4 regions of the Mesorhizobium sp. M8A.F.Ca.ET.165.01.1.1 genome follow, and region 1 is predicted to be linked to each of the others. Evidence: predicted binding sites of a transcription regulator. Region 1 holds the regulator's gene; each other region holds the start of a gene.
The links. Region 1 encodes PhoB, which activates phosphate uptake and scavenging genes when phosphate is short. Its sites were predicted from a motif close to TGTCATNNANCTGTCAT; they were not measured.
Positions count from the first base shown of each region.

Region 2: a site for PhoB is predicted at 1,964-1,980, ahead of EN808_RS33945 (acetoacetate decarboxylase). Genes of this name have one in related genera too.
Region 3: a site for PhoB is predicted at 4,158-4,174, ahead of EN808_RS06115 (RNA degradosome polyphosphate kinase). Genes of this name have one in related genera too.
Region 4: a site for PhoB is predicted at 3,844-3,860, ahead of EN808_RS22025 (ceramide glucosyltransferase). Genes of this name have one in related genera too.

Region 1 covers NZ_SRTH01000012.1:171,076-176,801, forward strand. The annotation lists gene pstC (phosphate ABC transporter permease subunit PstC) at 1-949, shown strand, start outside; gene pstA (phosphate ABC transporter permease PstA) at 953-1,804, shown strand; gene pstB (phosphate ABC transporter ATP-binding protein PstB) at 1,801-2,604, shown strand; gene phoU (phosphate signaling complex protein PhoU) at 2,630-3,337, shown strand; gene phoB (phosphate regulon transcriptional regulator PhoB) at 3,356-4,045, shown strand; gene EN808_RS26490 (ROK family protein) at 4,311-5,555, opposite strand.
Region 2 covers NZ_SRTH01000028.1:41,164-46,889, forward strand. The annotation lists gene EN808_RS33940 (patatin-like phospholipase family protein) at 1-1,053, opposite strand, end outside; gene EN808_RS33945 (acetoacetate decarboxylase) at 1,046-1,834, opposite strand; gene EN808_RS33950 (3-hydroxybutyrate dehydrogenase) at 2,062-2,850, shown strand; gene EN808_RS33955 (phosphodiesterase) at 2,917-3,696, shown strand; gene EN808_RS33960 (hypothetical protein) at 3,683-4,582, opposite strand; gene EN808_RS37420 (acyl carrier protein) at 4,754-5,416, opposite strand; gene EN808_RS33970 (NAD(P)H-dependent oxidoreductase) at 5,718-5,726, shown strand, end outside.
Region 3 covers NZ_SRTH01000002.1:314,980-320,705, reverse strand. The annotation lists gene EN808_RS06125 (DoxX family protein) at 1-365, shown strand, start outside; gene ppx (exopolyphosphatase) at 366-1,901, opposite strand; gene EN808_RS06115 (RNA degradosome polyphosphate kinase) at 1,901-4,093, opposite strand; gene EN808_RS06110 (zinc-finger domain-containing protein) at 4,261-4,506, shown strand; gene EN808_RS06105 (FAD-dependent monooxygenase) at 4,527-5,726, shown strand, end outside.
Region 4 covers NZ_SRTH01000008.1:215,846-221,571, reverse strand. The annotation lists gene EN808_RS22035 (2'-deoxycytidine 5'-triphosphate deaminase) at 5-1,099, opposite strand; SAM riboswitch at 1,240-1,317, shown strand; gene EN808_RS22030 (O-succinylhomoserine sulfhydrylase) at 1,374-2,564, shown strand; gene EN808_RS22025 (ceramide glucosyltransferase) at 2,592-3,743, opposite strand; gene apaG (Co2+/Mg2+ efflux protein ApaG) at 3,964-4,356, shown strand; gene EN808_RS22015 (Hsp33 family molecular chaperone) at 4,586-5,617, opposite strand.

The sequences.
Region 1 (5,726 bases):
GGGCTCGCGCGATGCCATCGTCAGACGTTTCGCGCTGACGGACACGATCTTCCATGCGGCGACCCGTGCCGCCGCGATCCTGGTTCTGGTCCTGCTTGGCGGCGTCGCCATCTCGTTGTTTGCCGGTTCCTGGCAAGCGCTCTCAACCTTCGGCTTCTCCTTTCTGACCACGGAAAGCTGGAACCCGGTGACCGAGAAATTCGGTGCGCTGGCGCCCATCTACGGCACCATCATCACATCCGCCATCGCCATCCTGATTGCCGTGCCGCTCGGCATTGGCATCGCGATCTTTCTCACCGAACTTTGCCCGCGCGCATTGCGGCGCCCGATTGGTATGGCGGTCGAACTGCTCGCCGGCATCCCCTCGATCATCTACGGGATCTGGGGCCTGTTCGTGCTGGCACCGTTCCTGCAGACGACGGTGCAACCCTTTATCATCTGGCTGTTCCATGGTGTTCCCGGGCTCAACAATCTGTTTGCCGGCCCGCCCTATGGTATCGGCCTGCTCACCTCGGCGATGATCCTCGCCATCATGATCCTGCCTTTCATCACCTCGATCACCAAGGACGTGTTCGACACGGTGCCGTCGGTGCTGAAAGAGTCGGCCTACGGCATCGGTTGCACGACCTGGGAAGTGACGCGGCGCGTGGTCATTCCCTATACCCGGATCGGTATCATGGGCGGCGTCATGCTCGCCCTTGGCCGTGCGCTCGGCGAAACGATGGCCGTCACTTTCGTCATCGGCAACGCGCACCGCATCTCGACTTCGCTGTTCGCGCCCGCCACGACGATCTCGGCGACCATCGCCAACGAATTCACCGAAGCCGTTGGCGATCTCTACACCTCCTCGCTGGTGGCGCTCGGCCTGATCCTGTTCGTCATCACCTTCCTCATCCTTGCCATCGCACGCTACATGCTGATGCGCATCGACGCCCATACGGGAGCCTGACCGATGTCCACAGCCGCATCGCTTCACCAAAGCCGCAAGCGCAGGAATGGCGTGATGATGACGCTGTGCGTCGTCGCCGCCGGCATTGGCCTCGCCTGGCTGGCGCTTATCCTCGGCGCGCTGCTCTACAAGGGCCTGTCCGGCGTCTCGCTGGCCGTGTTCACCGAAATGACGCCTCCGCCCGGCGACGCCGGCGGCCTGCTCAATGCCATCTACGGCAGCGTGGTGATGACGATCATCGCCGTGATCGTCGGCACGCCGATCGGCGTGCTCGCCGGTACCTACATGGCCGAATACGGCCGCTTCTCCAAGCTCACCACCATCGTGCGCTTCATCAACGATATCCTGTTGTCGGCGCCATCGATCATCATCGGCCTGTTCGTCTACGAGCTGATGGTGCGGCCGATGGGACATTTCTCCGCCATTGCCGGCGCCGTTGCGCTGGCCATCCTGGTCATTCCGGTCGTGGTGCGCACCACCGAGGACATGCTCAACCTGGTGCCGAACGCGCTGCGTGAAGCCGGCACCGCGATCGGCGCGCCGCGCTGGGTGGTCATCAAATCTGTCGCTTACCGCGCCGCGCTCTCCGGCATCGTCACCGGCATATTGCTCGCCATCGCCCGCATCTCCGGCGAGACGGCGCCGCTGCTCTTCACCGCGCTCAACAACCAGTTCTGGTCGAGCAATCTCAACGCGCCGATGGCCAGCCTGCCTGTCACCATCTTCCAGTTCGCTCTCAGCCCCTATGAGGAATGGCAGCAACTGGCATGGACCGGCGCACTCATAATCACCCTGACGGTTCTCGGCCTGAGCATTTTCGCCCGCAGCCTTACCGGACGCAGAGAGGACAGATGAAACCGATGTTGTCCACCGAGTTGAACACGCCCGAAGTGGCCGTGGATAAGGCCAAGATCGAGGTCAAGAACCTCAACTTCTACTACGGCCAGTCGAAGGCGTTGAAGGATATCAGCCTGTCGCTGCCCGAGCGCAGCGTCACCGCCTTCATCGGCCCGTCGGGCTGCGGGAAGTCGACGCTGCTGCGCGTCTTCAACCGCATCTACGAGCTCTACCCGAAGCAGAGCGCCGACGGCCAGGTGCTGCTCGACGGCCAGAACATCCTCGACCGCTCGCAGGATCTCAATCTCCTGCGCACCAAGATCGGCATGGTGTTCCAGAAGCCGACGCCGTTCCCGATGTCGATCTACGAGAACATCGCTTTCGGCGTCCGTCTCTACGAGAAGATCAGCAAGTCCGAGATGGACGGCCGTGTCGAACAGGCGCTGAAGCGCGCGGCATTGTGGACCGAGGTCAAGGACAAGCTCAACGCCAGCGGCCTCAGCCTGTCGGGCGGCCAGCAGCAGCGTCTTTGCATCGCCCGCACCGTGGCGGTGAAGCCGGAAGTCATCCTGCTCGACGAACCAGCCTCGGCGCTCGATCCGCTGTCGACCGCCAAGATCGAGGAACTGATCGACGAGCTGCAGGCCGACTATACGATCGTCATCGTCACCCACAACATGCAGCAGGCGGCGCGCGTGTCGCGCCAGACGGCGTTCATGTATCTGGGCGAACTGGTCGAATTCGACAAGACCGAGAAGATCTTCACGTCGCCTCGCGAGAAGCGCACGCAGGACTACATCACCGGCCGCTTCGGCTGATATCACGCATACGAGGACCAGGATCATGGCCGAACACACAGTCGCAGCCTTCGATGAGGATCTCGGACAGATCAGCAGGCTGATCAGCGACATGGGCGATCTCGCCGGCACGATGGTCGGCGGCGCCACCAAGGCTCTGCTGAATTCCGACAACGCGCTGGCACAGCGCGTCGTCTCCGACGACGCCATCATGGATGCGCGCCAGCGCGAACTCGACGACCGCGCCATCACCCTGATCGCCAAGCGCCAGCCGATGGCCGACGATCTGCGTCATGTCGTCGGCTCGATCCGCATGGCGGGCGACCTCGAGCGCATCGGCGACCTTGCCAAGAACATCGCCAAGCGTGTCGGTTCCGTCGGTCTCACCGCGACGCCGCGCGACCTGTCGCACTCGATCGACTCCATGGCGCAGCTGGTGCTGATCCAGGTGCAGGGCGTGGTCGAGGAATATGCGGCCGGCGATGCCGCCGCCCTCGCCAAGCTCAGGAATGACGACGAACGCATCGACGTCAAATACACCTCGGTGTTCCGCGAACTGCTGACCTACATGATGGAGGATCCGCGCAACATCACGGCTTGCACGCATCTCTTGTTCTGCGCCAAGAATCTCGAGCGCATCGGCGACCATGTGACCAACATCGCCGAGAATGCGTATTATGTGCTGACCGGAACGCAACTGCCCGCCAATCGTCCGAAGCAGGACGAGACGGCGATGTCGGCGCCGGCGGCTTGACGATAGGATGATCTGCCAATGATCGCGCCACGCATCATGGTGGTGGAGGACGAGGAGCCGCTCGGCGTGCTCCTCCGCTACAATCTGGAATCGGAAGGCTACCAGGTCGAGGTGGTGACGCGCGGCGACGAAGCCGAGATCCGCCTCCAGGAGAATGTGCCCGACCTCCTGGTGCTCGACTGGATGGTGCCGGCTGTTTCCGGCATCGAACTCTGTCGGCGCCTGCGAATGCGGCCCGAGACCGAGAGGTTGCCGATCATCATGCTCACGGCGCGCGGTGAGGAGAGCGACCGCGTGCGTGGCCTTTCGACCGGCGCCGACGACTATCTGGTCAAGCCGTTCTCGACGCCGGAATTCATGGCCCGGGTCAAGGCGCTGCTGCGTCGCGCCAAGCCGGAAGTGCTGTCCAGCGTGCTCAAGGTCGGCGACATCGTGCTCGACCGTGAATCGCACCGGGTCTATCGCAAGAAGAGCGAAATCCGGCTCGGACCGACCGAGTTCCGGCTGCTCGAATTCATGATGCGCCATCCCGGCCGGGTGTTCTCGCGCAGCCAGTTGCTCGACAATGTCTGGGGCGAGACGATCTATATCGACGAGCGCACGGTGGACGTGCATGTCGGTCGCCTGCGCAAGGCGGTCAACAATGGCCGCATGCCCGACGTCATCCGCACCATCCGCGGCGCGGGCTACGCGATCAGGGAAGACTAGGTCGAGGGCGGCTACGCCCCTGACTTCGTCATCCACGAGCGGAGCAAGGAGCGAAGCGACGCGGCGCAGACCCGAGGATCCATGCCGGGACCTCGACGCGTCGCCGCAGTGCAGAATTCTGCGCCGTTGCACTCTACGATCGAGGTCACGGCATGGATCCCAGGGTCTCCGCGACGCCGCTTCGCGGCTGCTCCGCCCAGGGATGACGACCTTGAGGGCGCTCGGCCAACCTCCAGCATTGGTGGTGATTCACCGGAGCGTTCGCTCAGGCCACGCTCTTCCCAGCACTGCCTCTCGCCTGCACGCCCGGCGCGAAAATCTCCTGGTCGACGAAGGTCAAGGCGCGCATGGCGCAGCCTTCGCGAATCAGCGGCAGTTCGTTCGGCTCGGTGTCGAAGGAAATCGATTCCGAATGCTGGCCGCCGGCGGTCTGGGCGATGGCCTCGCGCAAGGCCGGCTCGATCAGATCGAAGGCGGCGGCACTGACACCGACCATGGCGACCGGCGCCGGGTCGATCAGCGCGAACAGGCTGCCCAGCCCATAGCCCAGCGCCTCGCCCGCCTTGCGATAGGCTTCGCGCTCCGGTCCGTCTTTCTCCCTTGCCGTCGCGGCGAGTGTCCGCATCTGCGCGTCGCTGACATCGGCGACCGGTTCGGCGTCCTCGCCAAGCTGCCTGGCATTACGCCAGATGGCATAGTTGCCGGCATAGGCCTCGACGCAGCCGCGCCGCCCGCAACGGCAGAGCGCGCCGCCCGGGCGATGGATCATGTGGCCGAATTCGCCGCCCGATGAATGGGTGCCGGTGAACAGTTCGCCCTTGAGCACCAGGCCCATGCCGATGCCGTGCGAGAGCAGGATGGCGATGAAGTCGTCGCGGTAGCGTTGAGGGTCGCGCCAGCGCAACGCCACCGCCATCATGTTGCAGTCGTTCTCCATGGTGGCGGGGATGCCGAATTCGGCTTCGAGTATGTCGGCGAAGGCAATGTCCGTCTGCGGCGTGATCGGCGACCACAGCATGGCACGCGCCTCGGTGTCGGTGATGCCCTGGATCGCCAGCGCGATGCGGGCAACACTGCGGACATCGAGATCGGGGTCCTCGATGCGGCGGCGCACTATTGCCGTGCATTCGCCGATCAGAGCCTCGCGCGACATGGTCAGCGTGTCCAGCCGGCGCTGTTCCTCGGCGACCACCTGGCCGGCATAATCGATGACGGCGACGGATAGGAAATTCAGCGACAGCACCACGGTCATCACAGCCGCGGCCTCGGGGTTGAGGCCGAGGCCAACCTGCGGCCGGCCGCGTTTGAGTGAGCCGGCCTCGTTCGGCTTGCCTTCGGTCAGGATACCTTCGCCGATCAGGTCGGCGGATATCGCCGATATGGTCGAGTGGCTGAGGCCAGTGGTGGCGGCGATCTCGGTGCGCGAGGGCTGACCATCCCGGCGCACGGCTGCAATCACCATTGCGCGGTTGCGCCGGCGCAGATCGTCGTGGCGGATTCCCACCGACATGCTTTCCCTCCCGGTTGCCGCGGTTCTTGATCCCCCTCGAATACCTCCGGCAACAGGGTCAAACACTGGCAGAAGCGGCCGGTGCTGTCATTTATTTATTGCGAGGCTCGAAAAAAAATTTCCGGCACCTCAAAATCCATCAGAATCGATGTTGACAGTGTTCCGGTGATG
Region 2 (5,726 bases), on a different contig from region 1:
CATCTCCCAATGCTCGCGCATCGAGGTGCCTGAAAACTCATAGTCCTTGGCGTGACCCTCGTAGCCCTTGTGCTGGTAGATCAGGTGGACGATGTTGACGACGCCGGCGTTGGAATAGTCGGCGATCAGCTCCTTCTCGCCTTCCTTGAGCTGCTCCGGCGGCACGCGCTTCAGCGCATCGAGCAGCTTCATCTTCAGCGCATGGATGCGCTCGAAATTGTCGGTGTTCTGCCGCGTGCGGCTCGAATACATGATGTCCTTGTGGCGCGACAGCACGTCGGCCATGCCGCGCGGCAGCACGCCGCGAGCGCTGAACAGATCGACCTGGAACACCAGCGAGGAACGGTCCTCTTCCTGGTCGAGCAGATATTGCAGCGGCGTGTTGGAGACGATGCCGCCATCCCAGTAATATTCGCCCTCGATGCGGATCGAGGGGAAGGCCGGTGGCAGCGCGCCGCTGGCCATGATGTGCTCCGGCGCGATCCGCACCTTCTCGGTGTCGAAATAGACGAAGTTACCGGTCCTGACATTGACCGCGCCGACACTCAGCCGCTTCTTGCCGTCGTTCAGCACATCGAAATCGATCAGGCTCTCCAGCGTGTCCTTCAACTCGGCGGTGTCGTAGAAGCTGGTGGCGCCTTCTGCCCCCGACAGCTGGAACCAGGGATTGGGATTGCGCGGCTTGAAGAAACCGGGCTGGCCCATTGTCATCGTCATCAACGACGAGGTTTGGTTGCGGATGTCGCGGTAGATGTCGCCTTCGGGCGTGTAGGACCAGATCTTGCGGCCAGAAATCGTCTGCCAGAACTGTTCCAGCCGCTGCAACCGGCGGCTCGGTTCATTGCCGGCGATGATCGCGGCGTTGATGGCGCCGATCGAGACGCCGGATAGCCAGCTCGGTTCGCAGCCGGCATCGGCCAGCGCCTGATAGACCCCTGCCTGATAGGCGCCGAGCGCACCGCCGCCTTGGAAGACCAGCGCGATACGGTCATACTGCGCCGTGATTTCCTCGATGGTGGCGGCTGCTGCCTTGTTGCGGGTACGCTCAAGCACGGACTTTCTCCAGCTGGGTTGCGCTGGCAGCGGATCGGCTGTGGTCAGCGAGGTAATCATGTACGGCTTCGCCCAGGCCGAGCGTGAGGTCCGCCTTGAAGTGAACCGCCGACACGATGTCGATCACGGGCAGCTTCGCCACGTCGGCCATGACATGGGGCCGCAGATCGAGCGCGGCCGGCGCGGTCCAGGCTTCCTTCAGCGTGATGTCGGTAAGGTAGTAGCGGACCAGTTCGCAGATGCGCGGCGTGCCGTCGACATGCGGGATGATCTTGATCAGGAAATTGGGGGCGGCGAGCGAAGCGAGCACGGAATCGTGATCGGCTTCCCGATGTTTGTAGCCCATCGTGCCGGTGGCGCACAGAACGCTGCCATAGTGCAGCGTGCCGACGATCACCTCGCCTTCATGGACGATCTTGGGGTTGGCGAGCTTTTTCGGAAACCCCCACAGCTCACGGCCCCCGGCGATCGGCGCGTCGTCGTCGAGATACATGGAATGGACATAGCCGCCGTGCTGGCCCTTATGGCGTACGGGAATGACCTGACCGGTCTCGGTGTAGTCGCCGAAGCCGGTCGAGTCCGGCATGCGGATGAATTCGTATTTGACCAGCGGCTCATCGATCTCCAATGGCGCCGGCACGACGGCCTCAAGCGCCTCGCGTGTCGTGCGGTAGGTGATGATGATGTATTCGCGGTCGAAGAAACGATAAGGGCCGGGCGGGAAGGAGGGATTGGTGAGCGGCATCGCATAGGCGCGCTTCACGACATCGGCGATTTCCATCCAGGTGCCCCCAACGTTCGAAAATGACCCCGCGCGAATGCGCTGGGAAATATGTTGCATGGCAGCATGACAATGCCGTGTCATCGCCAAGACGCCCTTTCACGAAGCCGGCAAAGGCGGTCGCGGGGCTGTAATCGAGCCGACACATGGCCGTGGCATTGTCTTGTTGCGCCGCACAAACTATCTGCCTCAACACCACTCCCTCCCACCTCTTGCGAGATCTCCCCATGGGTTCCCTGTCTTCGAAGAATGCGCTTGTCACCGGCTCGACCAGCGGCATCGGCCTCGCGATCGCCCGCGCCTTTGCCGCCGAGGGTGCCAACGTCACCATCAATGGCCTTGGCGACGCCGCTGCCATCGAGCAGGAGCGAGTCGGCATCGAGAAGGATTTCGGCGTCAGGTGCCGCTATTCCGACGCCAACATGATGGATGGCGCCGCGGTCACCGCCATGATCCACGACGCGGAAGAGGCGTTCGGCAGCCTCGACATCCTGGTCAACAATGCCGGCATCCAGCATGTGGCGCCGATCGAGGAGTTCCCCGACGACAAGTGGGAAGCCATCATCCGCATCAACCTGCTTGCCGCCTTCTACGCCATCAAGGCGGTGGTGCCGGGCATGAAAAGCCGCAAATGGGGCCGCATCATCAACACGGCCTCGGCGCACGCACTGGTCGCCTCGCCGTTCAAGTCGGCCTATGTCTCGGCCAAGCATGGCATATCGGGCCTGACCAAGACGGTGGCCCTGGAAGTCGCCCAGAACGGCATCACCGTGAACGCGATCGCGCCCGGCTATGTCTGGACGCCGCTGGTCGAAAAGCAGATCCCCGATACGATGAAGGCGCGCGGCATGACCGAGGAGCAGGTCAAGCACGACGTGCTGCTGGCCGCACAGCCGACCAAGGAATTCGTCACCGTGGAAGAGCTTGCGGCACTGGCATTGTTCCTGTGTTCGGATGCGGCCAAGCAGATCACCGGCACGACCTTGCCGATGGACGGTGGCTGGACGGCACAGTAGAGCTGGTCGAAACATACCGGCTTCAGGCCGACGCCAGGCGGCGGCAGGAAGGCAGTGCGCGGGCCAATGAAAATCATCCAGCTCTCCGATCCGCATCTGATGGCGCCGGGTGGCCGTCTCCATGGCTCCGATCCGCTCGCCCGGCTGGAGGCTTGCCTGGCCGATATCGGCAGAAGTCATGCCGATGTCGATCTGGTGGTGGTATCAGGCGACCTGACCAATGATGGCGAGCGCGCCGCCTATGCGGCATTGAGGCAGACGCTGGCGGGGTTCGTGCCGCCTTGCCGGTTGATGCTCGGCAACCACGACGACAGGGCGCTTTTTCTCGAGATGTTCCCGGAAGCGCCGGCCGGACGCGGGTTCGTCCAGAGCGTCTTCGATGGCAGCGATGGCCGCCTGATCCTGCTCGACACGCTGGACGCCGGACATGTCGAGGGCAGGCTGTGCGCGGCCCGTCTCGACTGGCTCGACGAGAAGCTGCAGGAAGCGCGCGACCGGCCGGTTTTCCTCTTCATGCACCATCCGCCGTTCCGGATCCACATGCCGGTGCTTGACGAGGTCAGGCTCGCCGACGCCGATGCCTTGCATGACATTCTCCGGCGCCACGGCAATGTCGGCCACATCTTCGCCGGCCATGTCCATCGGCTGATCGCCGGCAGTTGGCGCGGCATACCAGTCAGCACACTGCGCAGCACCAACCACCAGAGCGCACTGGATTTTTCGGACAGCTGGCGGCTGGGCCATGAGCCGCCAGCCTATGCCGTCATCTTCATCGACGCGGATGGGGTGGTGGTGCATTTCCACGATTTTGGGGCCGGCCAGCCCGAGCCGGTCAAGGGTCCTTGACGAGGCGGCTTTCGCCGCCGCCGAGGTGGGTCTCCCACACATGGTCCGAGATCAGCCGCCGGTACTCCCGGGTCATGACCAGTTTTCTGTGCGAGGCGCCGCCGATGTGAAAAAAAGCGCCGCCCAGCATGCGATGGTCCGCCTCTATCCCACCAAAGTCGAGATCGGCTGCCGTCTTCTGCGCATCCGAAACATCGTTCTCAGCAAGCCCGCGATACAGCAGCGTCCAGTTTCCGCCGCCGGTGTCCATTCCGCTGACAAAACGCGGTGTGAAGTCCAGGTCCAGTCCTTGCACGGCGCTGAAGCGGAAGAAGCAGAACCCAGCCCACATGAACCAGGCTTCAGGGTCCGCTTGCGCTGGGCGCTTTGAGCCGTAGACGACTTTTCCCTCCATCATTGCGGGAATGTCCACGCGGGCGATCGGAAAGCAGTCGTGATCCAGAAATCCGAAAAGCTCCGGCCGCAATGGCCGAACGACGTTGTGGAAGATCCAGTTCATGGAAATCCCGTGCGACCGGTTGGGATGGCCTTCCCGATTCCGAGGCAAACCGAAATAAGTGACTTTTCGCTCCCGGCAGATGTCCGCAATACGCACCCTGGCTGATCGATCGGATGAATTGTCAACGACGACCAGCGTCATTCCCGAGGAATACAAATGCCAGGCGCGGGTGAGCGCATCGATGACCCAGGGCGTATTGAAGGCAATGACAAAGCAGAAGCGCTGGGAGCCGGTTTGCCGCAACTCCTCGGCGAATTTCAGGCCTTTGGGAATGCCGCGCGCGCGAAAATCACGCTCAATCAATGCGTTGCGAAAAGCCTTGACCTTTCTGACAGGCCAGTTGTGGTTCAGCAGATCAACAAGGCCCTTGGCCGGCTTCCAGCTCATGCAAACTTCGCCATTGCTCCAAAATCGGATGCCTGCTCATAAGACGAAGCCCATCTTCCCACAACCCTGGTCTTGAACCGCGAGAATTCGCGACCACCGGCTGGTCCGTACACGCATGCTGTATTTCAACCTGATCTGGTCGCGGCCGCTATCAATCGCGACATCGTAGCGCTAAAACGCCATCCGGGTTCTGCACGGGGTTGATATGTTTGTTGCGATCTTTCGCGCATTGCACGCCATTCCCTTCATTGCTGCAAGTATTGCGCCGTAAAGCAGATAGCCCAGGACCTGGTGGCGCATTGCCGAGTATGACAGGGCCATCGGCGTCAGGAATCGCTTGGCGGTTCCCTCCACCACCCCGCGGCGCGCCGCGATGCGCCTGGCGAGCGCCTCATGCGACTGCGTGTAGGCCTCTGGATCGCCCGTCGTGCCGGACGCGTATCTGTCTTTCAGACGCCTGCTGAAGCGATTGGCGAACAAGGCCGAGCCGGTGATGCCGTGGATCATCGCGATCGGCTCCTGGCCGACGCTGCCGGACACCGGCACGATCAGTTCGCGGGCCGGATGCTCCGGTACCAGCGACGCGATCAAGCGGCCGAATTCGCGCGGTGTCTGGGCTTCGAGCAGGACCGAGGTCTGCAATTTGACGCCGAACCGCTTCTGCACGGCAAGCACCAAAGTCTCCGCCATCAGCGAATCGCCGCCGAGATCGAAGAAATTGTCGTCGGAGCCGACTGCCGGTACGCCCAACTCCGTGGCGAAGATGCCGGCAATCGCATGGGCCGGGCCATCGCCTGGCACTGCCACAGGTCCAACCCGTTGTTGCACGTTCATCGGAAGCCCCTAACCGATGCATGTTCACTGCCAACGCTTTTACGCAGGGTAACGGCTCCTAACAAGTATCCTGTGCGCCATGGGACGGGACGCACGCGCGCCGCCATTGCGTGCAGTCTCGTCACGGCAATGTGGAATTACGCGGTTTGCCGGCTCTCCACCGGCTTTTTCTGCTGTGCTGCACGCATTGTGAAAGTGCTGCAAAAACACGCAGATTTTGGACATTAGTCTTGACAGAAATACAGATGTTCAATACCCGTCAGGCAATTGAACAAGCCTGCATTATGGGAGGATGAGCGGTATGGCTTCC
Region 3 (5,726 bases), on a different contig from region 1:
CGTCCGGCTTCCAGGCGCTCGCCAATATTGCTGGGACCACCAGCTATTTCTCCGGTCTTGGCCTGCCGCTGCCGGCGCTCGCCGCCTGGGGCACCGGCCTTTTTGAGCTGATAGCGGGGCTGCTGATCCTCGTTGGGTTCCAGACGCGGATCGTTGCACTGCTGCTGGCCGCCTTCTGCATTGCGGCCGGCTATATCGGCCACCATGGCCAAGGCGCCGGCGATGCGACGCTCGCTTTCCTGCACCAGCAGATGCTGATGAAGGATATCGCGATATCGGGCGGTTTCCTGGCGCTTGCCATGGCTGGCGCCGGCGCATGGTCGGCCGACGGGCGAGGCTTCGGCATAGGCGCCGACGCGACTTGACTATTTAACCGACACGCTCTGGCCACCCTCGACCGCCAGCACCAAACGGCGATTGGTGACGCGCGCCAGTTGCGCCAGCCGGCCGGCCGGCCGCTCGCCGTAGAGATCGGATAGCGAAGCCGGCAGCACCAGCGCCAGCACGCCGTTGGCGCGGCTTTCCCATTTCAGCCTGGGCATGATGCCGGGCATCGCGGCCGTCAGCAGGTAGACGACGCGCATCATCGCCGCCAGCACGCGCGCGCGCTCCAACAGGCGCGGCGGCGCCAGCGCCTTGATTTCGGGCGCCACCAATTCATTGAAGACGCCGTCATGACGGTAGGCGTTGGTCAGCGCCAGGTAGGCGCGGCCGGGATGATCGACGCCGATGAAGGACGCATGCGCGATGATGTTGAGCGACTGCTTGCCGCGATATTCCGGATGAGCGCGCCAGCCGATATCGGCAAGCAGGCAGGCGGCATGGCGATAGCGCGCTTCGTCTTCCGTCTCGTCGATGCCGAAAGCCTTGAAGGCCTTGCCGGTCCATTCGACCAGATCATGCGCGTGGTGGACCGAACGCGAGCGCAAAAGCGCAAGCTCCTCGGCGGCCGAGATCAGCGGATCGGCCTTCTGCTCGGCCGTCTCGAGCAGTGAATAGAGAAAGCCTTCGCGCACGCCCTGCGCCGAAACGACGATCCTGGACGGTTGCATCGCCGTCATGATTTCCTGCAGCACGAGCGCGCCGTATGGCAGCAGCGAGCGGCGGTTCTTGGAGACGCCCTCGATACCCCTCACCTTTTCGACCTCGCCCCTGGCCACCTGCTTGAGGAAGGTTTGGGCACTGTCGGCCGATATCTCGTAGTGGTGCATGACGCCGAGCGGGTAGTTGTTCATCTCCATGTGCAGCCTGGCGAGGTTTCGCCAGGTGCCGCCGACGGCGTAGAAAGTCCTGCCCTGCCCGCCCTTCAAGAGCTTGGCCCGGGCCAGTTCCTGGCGTGCGATCTTCTGCGCCTGGACGAGCGAGTTCTTCGCCATGTCCTGCAGGCGCAGGCCGCCGAGCGGCAGCGTGATGCCGTCGCCGATCGCCTCGCCATCGATGTCGATCAGTTCCAGGCTGCCGCCGCCAAGGTCGCCGGCAATACCGTTGGCCGGATGAAAACCTGAGATGACGCCGAGCGCGGAATAATGCGCTTCCTGGCGGCCGGAGAGCACGCGGATCTCGGTCTTGAGCACCTCCTCGGCGCGATGGATGAAATCGGGACCGTTGATCGCCTCACGGGCGGCGGCGGTTGCCAGCACGTACATGTGTTCGGCACCGGCCTGGTCGGAGAGCGCGCGGAAACGGCGAAACTCCTCCATCGAACGCGCCACCCCTTCGGGGTCGAGCTTCCCTGTCGAGACGATGCCGCGGCCGAGGCCGGCCAGCATCTTTTCGTTGAACAGCACGGTCGGCGAACGCGCCAGCCCCTCATAGACGACAAGACGGATCGAATTGGATCCGATGTCGATGATGGACAGCGGTCGGCGGTCCTGCAGCCGGCCCTGGGAATTGAACAGCATCAGGTGGTGGCGTTCTTCTTGCGGCGCTTGAACTGCGCGATTCGCTTGGGCGCATGCGATTTCAGCGCGTCACCCCGTCCCGACAGGCTCGGATTGGTCATGAAATATTCCTGCGCGTTGAACGGTTCCTCGCCCTCCTCCAGCACCACGCGCCGGGAGGTTCCATCAGCCAATACGTCGAAACTTTGCTGATTGTCCATGATGTTGCCCAGCATGATCTGGCCCAGAATCTGTTCATGCACAGTTGGATTGGTGATCGGCACCATGGTCTCGACGCGGCGGTCGAGATTGCGCGGCATCAGGTCGGCCGAGGAGATGTAGACAATCGCCTCGTCCGAGGGAAGGCCATGGCCGTTGCCGAAGCAATAGATACGGCTGTGCTCGAGGAACCGGCCGACGATCGACTTGACCCTGATGTTCTCCGACAGGCCCGGCACCTGCGGCCGCAGACAGCATATGCCGCGCACGACGAGGTCGATTTCCACACCGGCGCGGCTGGCATCGTAGAGCGCATCGATGATGATGGGGTCGACGAGCGCGTTCATCTTCATCCAGATGCGCGCCGGCCGCCCCTCCAACGCATGGGTGATCTCGGCTGAAATGTGCTGGAGGATGCGGTTCCTCAGCGTGAAGGGCGAGATCGCCAGCCGCATTTCGGCGGTCGGCTCGGCATAGCCGGTGATGAAATTGAACAATTGGGCGACGTCGCGGGCAATCGTCGGATCGGTGGTGAAGAAGGACAGGTCGGTGTAGATGCGTGCCGTCACCGGATGGTAATTGCCGGTGCCGAGATGGACGTAGTTGCGCAGCTTGCCGTCCTCGCGCCGTACCACCAGCGACATCTTGGCATGGGTCTTGAGTTCGAGGAACCCGAACACGACCTGCACGCCGGCACGTTCGAGATCGCGCGCCCAGCGGATGTTGGCTTCCTCGTCGAAACGCGCCTTGAGCTCGACCAGCGCCGTCACCGACTTGCCAGCCTCGGCCGCGTCGACCAGCGCACGCACGATCGGGCTGTCGTTGGAGGTGCGATAGAGCGTCTGCTTGATCGCCACAACTTCGGGGTCGGCCATTGCCTGGCGCAGGAACTGCACCACCACGTCGAACGACTCGTAGGGGTGATGAACGACGATGTCCTTCTCGCGGATGGCGGCAAAACAGTCGCCGCCATGCTCGCGGATACGTTCGGGAAAGCGTGGATTGTAGGGCGTGAACTTCAGGTCGTCGCGGGGAACGGAGACGATCTCGGAGATCTGGCTGAGCGCCAGCGGCCCGGTGAGCACGCTGATGCGGCTCGACGAGACGCCAAGCTCGCCGGCGACGAAATCGCGCAATTCCCCCGGCATCAGCATGTCGAACTCGATGCGGATAACCGAACCGCGGCGGCGACGCTTCAGCGCCGTTTCGAACAGCCGCACAAGGTCTTCCGACTCCTCTTCGACCTCGATATCGCTGTCGCGGATGATGCGGAACGTGCCGGAGCCCTTGACCTCGTAGCCGGGGAACAGCTTGCCGATGTAAAGGCCGACCGCCTCCTCCAGCGGAATGAAGCGGACATGGTTCTTGCGGTCCGGAAGGCGGATAAAGCGCTTCAGCGCCACCGGCAGGCGCAGCAATGCGCTCATCTCCTCGCCATTCTTGCGGTGGCGAAGCTGCAGCGCCATGGAGAAGCCGAGATTGGGAATGAACGGGAACGGATGCGCCGGGTCGATCGACAGCGGGGTGAGCACCGGAAACACCTGGTCCTGGAAATGCTCTTCCAGCCAGACCTTTTCGTCCTTGGTCAGCGCATCGCGGGTGATGCTCTCGATGCCTTCCTTGTTGAGCAGAACCGTGAGTGCCGAAAGGCTCTTCTGCTGGTCTTCCTGCAGCCGCTCGACTTCACGCAGCAATTGTTCGAGCTGCTGTTCGGGGGTGCGTCCGTCCGGGCTCTTCAGCACGATGCCCTCGCGCACCTGGCCGGCAAGGCCGGCGACGCGCACCATGAAGAACTCGTCGAGATTGGCGGCCGAGATCGACAGGAAGCGGACGCGCTCCAGCAGCGGGTGATGGGTGTTCAGCGATTCTTCGAGAACGCGGCGATTGAACTGCAGCCAGGAGAACTCGCGGTTGACGAAACGGTCCGGATTGCCTTCCGGGCTCGCTGCCGTGACGTTGTTGAATTCGCTCTGTACCGGCTTCAATTCGTTCATGATTCCCGCTCTTTCGCCCGCCCTGGCCGGTTAACCGGCTTAACTTATCCTGTGGCAGGCTTTTGCGACAGTTCTCTGACAGGCTTTTGCGACAGTTTGATTTCATCGAACTTGCAAAGAGGCTTGATATGATCCAGATGCAGAGAGACTGCGTTAAGGAGACGACGATGGCAGGCGGTTCCATTCCCCATTTCCAGAACGATGCGGGCCATCCGGCAATCGACATCGGGGTCAAGGAATTCATGTGCACGGGCGCCAACCCGCCTTTCGATCATCCGCATGTGTTTCTCGACATGGGCGACGACAATGAGAAAGTCTGCCCCTACTGCTCGACCCTCTACCGCTATTCGCCAAAGCTGAAGGCGACGGAAACCCTGCCCGCGGGCTGCCTCTACATCGACCAGGCCGCCTGAAGCCTTTCGCGGCAAACCGGATGGACGACACGCGCTCCCGGCAAGTCGTCATCGCCGGAGCTGGCATTGCCGGACTGACCGCGGCGGTTGCCTTCGCCGAACGCGGTTATCCCGTGCAGGTGTTCGAGCAGGCGCAGCGCCTTGAAGCGGTCGGCGCGGGCATCCAGCTCTCTCCCAATGCGACACGCATCCTTCGTCAACTCGGCGTGCTCGACCGACTGCTGTCGGCGGTGGTAAGGCCGGAGGCCGTGGTATTGAAGGACGCAAGGACGTTGCGCCAACTGGCGCGCGTGCCGCTAGGGGAAGCCGGCGAGAGCCGCTGGGGCGCGCCCTATCTCGTCGCCCACCGGGCCGATGTGCAGAGCGCGTTGATGGCACGGGTTGCCGAGATACCTGATATCCATCTCACCGTCGGGGCGCGCCTCCAAAGAATTGCGACTGGCAGCCATGGTGTCACGGCGACCGTCGAGATCGGTGGCAATACGGCGGAGGAACAAGGCTCCTTGCTGGTCGGCGCCGATGGCGTCTGGTCGTCGGTGCGCGAGCTTGTCGATGCACAAAGGATGGCATCGCCAAGAAGCCGTTTTTCGGGAGAGTTGGCCTGGCGCACCACCGTCGCGGCAGACAGCAGCGCCGGGCGGGCCTTCGCCGCGATCGGTGCAGCCGATTGCGTCACGACTTTCCTGCATACGGGTTTCCACATGGTCGTCTATCCCGTCAGTAAGGGCGACGCATTCAACCTCGTCGCCTTCACCAAAGGCGAGCGCATTACCGAGGGCTGGTCCGGCCATGCCGATCCCGGCATACTCGCCGCCGCCATGCGCGGCACCGCGCCAGGACTCGTGAAGCTGGTGGAAATAGCCGGCCCGTGGCTGACCTGGCCGCTGCATACCGTCGAACAGAGACAGCCTTGGACAATGCCAGCCGGCATCGCGCTGATCGGCGACGCCGCGCACGCAATGACGCCGTTCGCGGCACAAGGTGCCGCGATGGCGATCGAGGACGCCGCGATGCTCGCCAGCCTGGTCGCCGACTTCCCCGGCGACCTGACGCAAAGCCTCACCATCTGGGAGAAGCTGCGACGACCGCGCATCGAAAAGGTACTGAAACGCGGCGCGCTCAACCGCCTCGCCTGGCACGCCCGGGGACCGGTGGCATTGGCGCGCAATCTGGTCCTGGCGACGCGGCCAGGAGAGAAGCTCGCGGCGGATTTGGATTGG
Region 4 (5,726 bases), on a different contig from region 1:
GACCTTAGCGCACCGCGCGGAAATGCTTTGAGAGCTTGAGGCCTTGCGCCTGGTAGTTCGAGCCCAGTTCGGTGCCGTAAAGCGCCCGCGGCCGCTTCAGCATGTGCTCGTAGACCAGCCGGCCGACGATCTGGCCATGGTCGAGGATGAACGGGACTTCGTGGCTGCGCACTTCGAGCACCGCCCGGCTGCCGGTGCCGCCGGACGCCGAATGGCCGAACCCCGGATCGAAAAAGCCGGCATAGTGGACACGGAACTCGCCGACCAGCGGATCGAAGGGTGTCATCTCGGCGGCGTAGAGCGGCGGCACATGCACCGCCTCCTGGCTGACGAGGATGTAGAACTCGTCGGGATCGAGCACCAGTTCGCCGGCGCCGCTCTTGTGGATCGGCTCCCAGAAATCGACGACGTCCTGTGCGGCACGCTTGTCGACATCGACGAGGCCGGTGTGGTGCTTGCCGCGATAGCCGACCAGCCCATCCTTGTCGCCATTGAGATCGATCGACAGCGCGATGCCGCCGCCGGAAATGTTCGGCGGATCGGTGGCGACCAGCATTTCGGCGTTGTGCAATTCATGCAGTTCGGCTTCCGATAGCAGTGCGTTGCCTGTACGGAAGCGGATCTGCGACAGGCGCGAACCGGTGCGCACGACGACCGGAAAAGTGCGCGGACTGACCTCGAGATAGAGCGGGCCGTGATAGCCGGCGGCGATCTTGTCGAACTCGTGGCCGCGATCGGTCATGACGCGGGTGAAGATGTCGAGCCGCCCGGTCGAGCTCTTCGGATTGGCCGAAGCCGAAATGCCAGCCGGCAGGGCCAGACTTTCGAGCAGCGGCACGATATAGACGCAGCCGGTTTCGAGAACCGCGCCTTCGGTCAGATTAATCTCGTGGAGTTGCAGCCGGTCGAGCTTTTCCGAGACCTTGTGATTGGGACCGGGCAGGAACGAGGCGCGCACCCGCCAGGCCCTTTCGCCCAATCTGAGATCAAGGCTCGCCGGCTGGATCTGGTCGGCATCGAGCGCGCGCGGCGACTTCAGCGCCCCGGACTGGAACAGCGCCGAAATGTCCTGATCAGGAAGAATGCCTGTCTGCCGCAAAGTCTGGCTCCGCCCAAGACTGGTCTCTTTTGGTGCAGGTTCTTGCCGCAAAACCACTGGGCACTTTTGCGGAACCTGCCTTGGTACAAACCTCTTAATGAAGCCGGCAATTGACGCAAGCGTGGCGCGGGTCTAAAGGGTCGTTATCCCGTGGTGATTTGGCCGGTCGGCTTGCAGCCACGTTAAACAAGTCGCTAAAGGACCGTCGGGCCGCAAGGCCGTATGGACCGGTTGCGACTTTCGCGGCCGGTTTTTTTGTGTCTGGAACAAAGCGATGAGCACCAAGAAGCGCAACTGGAAACCTCAGACGGCACTCGTGCATGGCGGCACCCTGCGTTCCCAATTCGGCGAAACCGCCGAGGCGATGTACCTGACCCAGGGCTATGTCTATAAAACCGCCCAGGCGGCGGAAGCCCGCTTCAAGGGCGAAGAGCCTGGCTTCATCTATTCGCGTTACGCCAACCCGACCGTCGACATGTTCGAAAAGCGCATGTGCGCTCTCGAAGGCGCCGAGGACGCGCGCGCCACGGCGTCGGGCATGGCGGCGGTGACCGCGGCCCTTCTGTGCAGCGTCAAGGCCGGCGATCATATCATTGCGGCGCGCGCGCTGTTCGGCTCCTGTCGCTGGGTGGTCGAGACGCTGGCGCCGCGCTATGGCATCGAGGCGACCTTGGTCGACGGCACCGATATCGCCAATTGGGAAAAGGCGGTCAGGCCGAACACCAAGCTGTTCTTCCTGGAAAGCCCGACCAATCCGACGCTGGAAGTCGTCGACATATCAGCCGTCGCCTCGCTTGCCAATTCGATCGGCGCGCGGCTTGTCGTCGACAATGTCTTCGCCACGCCGCTGCAGCAGAAGCCGTTGCAGCTTGGTGCGCACATCGTCGTCTACTCGGCCACCAAGCATATTGACGGCCAGGGCCGTTGCCTCGGCGGCGTCATCCTGTCGGACAAGAAGTGGATCGACGAAAACCTGCACGACTATTTCCGCCACACCGGCCCCAGCCTGTCGCCGTTCAATGCCTGGACCTTGCTGAAGGGGCTCGAGACGCTGCCGCTGCGCGTGCGCCAGCAGACGGAAAGCGCCGGCAGGATCGCCGACTTCCTGGCCGAGCAGCCGCAGATCGCCCGCGTCATCTATCCCGGCCGCGCCGACCATCCGCAGGCCGCCATCGTCAAGAAGCAGATGTCGGGCGGCTCGACGCTGATCTGCCTCGACGTCAAGGGCGGCAAGCCGGCGGCCTTCGCGCTGCAGAACGCCCTCGACATCGTGCTGATCTCGAACAATCTCGGCGATGCCAAGAGCCTGATCACCCATCCGGCGACGACGACGCACAAGAACCTGAGCGACGAGGCCCGCGCCGAACTCGGCATCGGGCCAGGGACGCTCAGGCTGTCGGTCGGCCTGGAGGACGCCGACGACCTGCTGGAAGACATCGCGCAGGCGCTGAAGGCCGCCAAATAGGCTGTTTGGGAGCGTCGGTCGCGGCGATCAGGCGCGCGACGGCGTCTCCTCCAGTTCGGCCGCCTTGGTGCGGATGGTCATTGCGTTGCCGCGCCAGTCGACGGCGCCGCCGAGCCAGCCGCGCGCCCAGAGGGTTGGGAGCATCACGTCCCGCGCAATCATGGCCGCGACCATGCGCGGCGACAGGTACCAGCCCTTGGACAAGGCCAGTGCGCACTCCGGAAGGTAGAAGGCCGCCAACACGGCAATCGCGGTTGCCCAAAGGCTGACGCCGGCGCTCGCCGCAGCAACCAGGGCAAGCGCGAGAGGCACCGCCGCGCCGGTCAGGATTTCGGGCGCGAAGAACAGCGGGAAGGTGACGCGGCGCAGGCGCGCCCAGCGGGCCTGGCGCGACCAGATCTCGCCAAGCGTGCGCTGGCCGAGCGGCTGCTCGAAGGGCGCGGCAACGAGATTGACGCACAAGCCGAGGCCGTTCACCAGCTTGGTGGCGGCAGCGTCCTCGGCGATCTCGGCGGCCAGCGCCCGAATGCCGCCATTGGCATCCAGCATCGGCTTGTTCCACAGCATGCTCTTGCCCTGGGCAAAGCCGAGGCCGAGCGCCTCGCCGGCATACTGCCAGCGGGCCTGCAATGTGTTGAGGAAGGCGCATTCGACATCGGCCCAGAAACCCTCGGGCCGCGAGCCGATCGGCGTCGAGCAGACAAGGCCGGTGTCGGGCCGCCATGCCGCCATCATGTGCTCGACATAGTCCCTCGGCATCAAGACGTTGGAATCGGCAAGGATGACCCAGTTGTGGCGTGCCGCTTCCCAACCCTTGACGCAATTGTTGAGCTTTGGATTGGCGCTGACGCGGTCGTCACCGATCAGCAGCCGGGCCGGTACCTTGGGAAACCGGGCAATCGCCCTGTTTATCAGTTTGACCACCGGATCGTCGGTATGGGCGACGCAGAAGATCAGTTCGTAGCGTGGCCAGTCGAGGGCGAAGGCGCGTTCCAGCGTCTCATGCGTGAACGGCTCGACGCCCCGCGACGGGACGACGATCGAGACCGGTTGCGGCTTGCCGGCTGGCGGGGCGATCGTGTTGCGCCGTTTCAGCTGTGAAGCGGCGAGCGAAATGCTGGCGGCGTTTGAAAGGATGAGTGCGGTCGAAAGCGAGGCGGCTATGAAGGTGAGTTCCATCGAGATCTGGTCACTCCGGAAAGGCGGCCGGCATCGTGGCCGTTTTCAACAGTTCGACAGAGCGCCGAGTCGCCCGGTTCGTGCACACCACCATTGTCGTGTGTCACTTAAATGACATTCTTTGCCGGCACCTGCGGTTCAAGGTCAGCCGCGACAAGACGCGCACGTTGACCTGCTCACCGGGAGCGCTGAAAGTCATCGGGTTGTTTTGGAGCCGCTCATGTACCGCGCCGTGACGCGCAACATCGAAGTGCAGGTCAGGCCGTTCTATCTCGAGGACCGTTCGGATCCCTCGGAGAACCGCTATGTCTGGGGCTATCAGATAACGATCGACAACCAGTCGGACGAGTTCGTGCAGTTGTTGTCGCGCTATTGGCACATCACCGATGGCGCCGGCCGGGTCGAGGAAGTGCGCGGGCCGGGCGTTGTCGGCGACCAGCCGGAACTCAATCCCGGCGACAGCTATCAATACACGTCCGGCTGCCCGCTCTCGACACCGTCCGGGATCATGGTCGGACGCTACACGATGCGCAACAAGCGCGGCGAGACCTTCGACATCGCCATCCCCGCCTTCTCGCTCGATCTGCCGGGGACAAGGCGCACGGTGAATTAGCGTCTTTTCTCCCGTCACTATACGGGGGAGTTGAGGAATGGTCCGCGAAGCGGACGAATTGCTTGGCTTTTCGAGTGACGACCGTCCGGCAGGACAATGAGGGCAGCGCCGAGCTTGCGAGAATTTTCTTCAGATAGAGCCAAGGAGCTCCTGTACTAACGCTGGCGCTGCCCCTCATCCGCCTGCCGGCACCTTCTCCCCGTATAGTGACGGGGAGAAGGGACTAGCTTTACTGAGCCGCAAACTCGGCCGGATCGAAGTCGTACTGGGTCGAGCAGAACTCGCAGGCGACGTGGATGCCGCCATCCTCGGTGCTGTCCTTGATCTCCTGCGCGGAGAAGCCTTCGAGGATATCGCGGATCTTGTCCCTGGAGCACGAGCACTGGTCGGTGACGGGGACGCCGCCGAAGACGCGCACGCCATGCTCGTGGAACAAGCGATAGAGCAGCCGCTCGGCGCCGATGGTCGGGTCGATCAGCTCGGTCGGCTCGATGGTGCCCAGCAAGGCGAGGAGTTCCTGCCAGGAATTATCGGCCGGATCGTGGACTTCCTCGCGCGGATCGCCATCGCCACCCGGCAGGTCCGGGACGCGCATGCGCTCGGGCGATTGCGGCAGGAACTGCGCCAGTATGCCGCCGGCGCGCCACTGCTCGCGCGCACCGCCGATACCGGGCGTCAGCAGCTTGGCGACCGAGAGCCTGATATCCGTCGGGATCTGTTCCGACTGGCGGAAATAGGTACGCGCCGCGTCTTCCAGCGTTTCGCCGTCGAGCTGGACGATGCCCTGATAGCGCTGCGTATGGGCGCCCTGATCGATGGTCAGCGCCAGCACGCCGCTGCCAAGCAGCGTTTGCTGCGAGGTCTCGCCGGCCGCGACCAGCGCTTCGAGCCGATCCGCGTCGAAACGCGCATAGGCGCGCAGCGCCGAGGGCGTGGAAAAGTCCGCGACCAGCATGTCGACAGGCCCGTCGGTACGGGTCTGCAGGATGAACTTGCCTTCGAACTTGAGCGAGGTGCCGAGCAGCACCGTCAGCACACAGGCTTCCGCCAGCAGGCGGGCGACCGGCTCGGGATAGTCGTGGCGGCCAAGGATGGCGTCGAGCATCGGCCCGAGCTGCACCGTGCGGCCACGCACGTCGAGCGGACCGACTTCGAAGGGAACGACGTGATCGTCGCCGGCGTAGCCGAACTCGCCGAGTTTGGGGTGATGTTCAGTCACTTGATGGCTTTCCAACATGACAAAGCTCCAGGGCGCGGCCATGCGGCCCTGGTGGGCACATGCGTCCAAACGCGCTTGATTTGCGTGATGCGGCGCAGATAGGCATCGCGCCCCCGCAGATCAAGCGCCTGGGCATTTCAGGCGCCAAGAC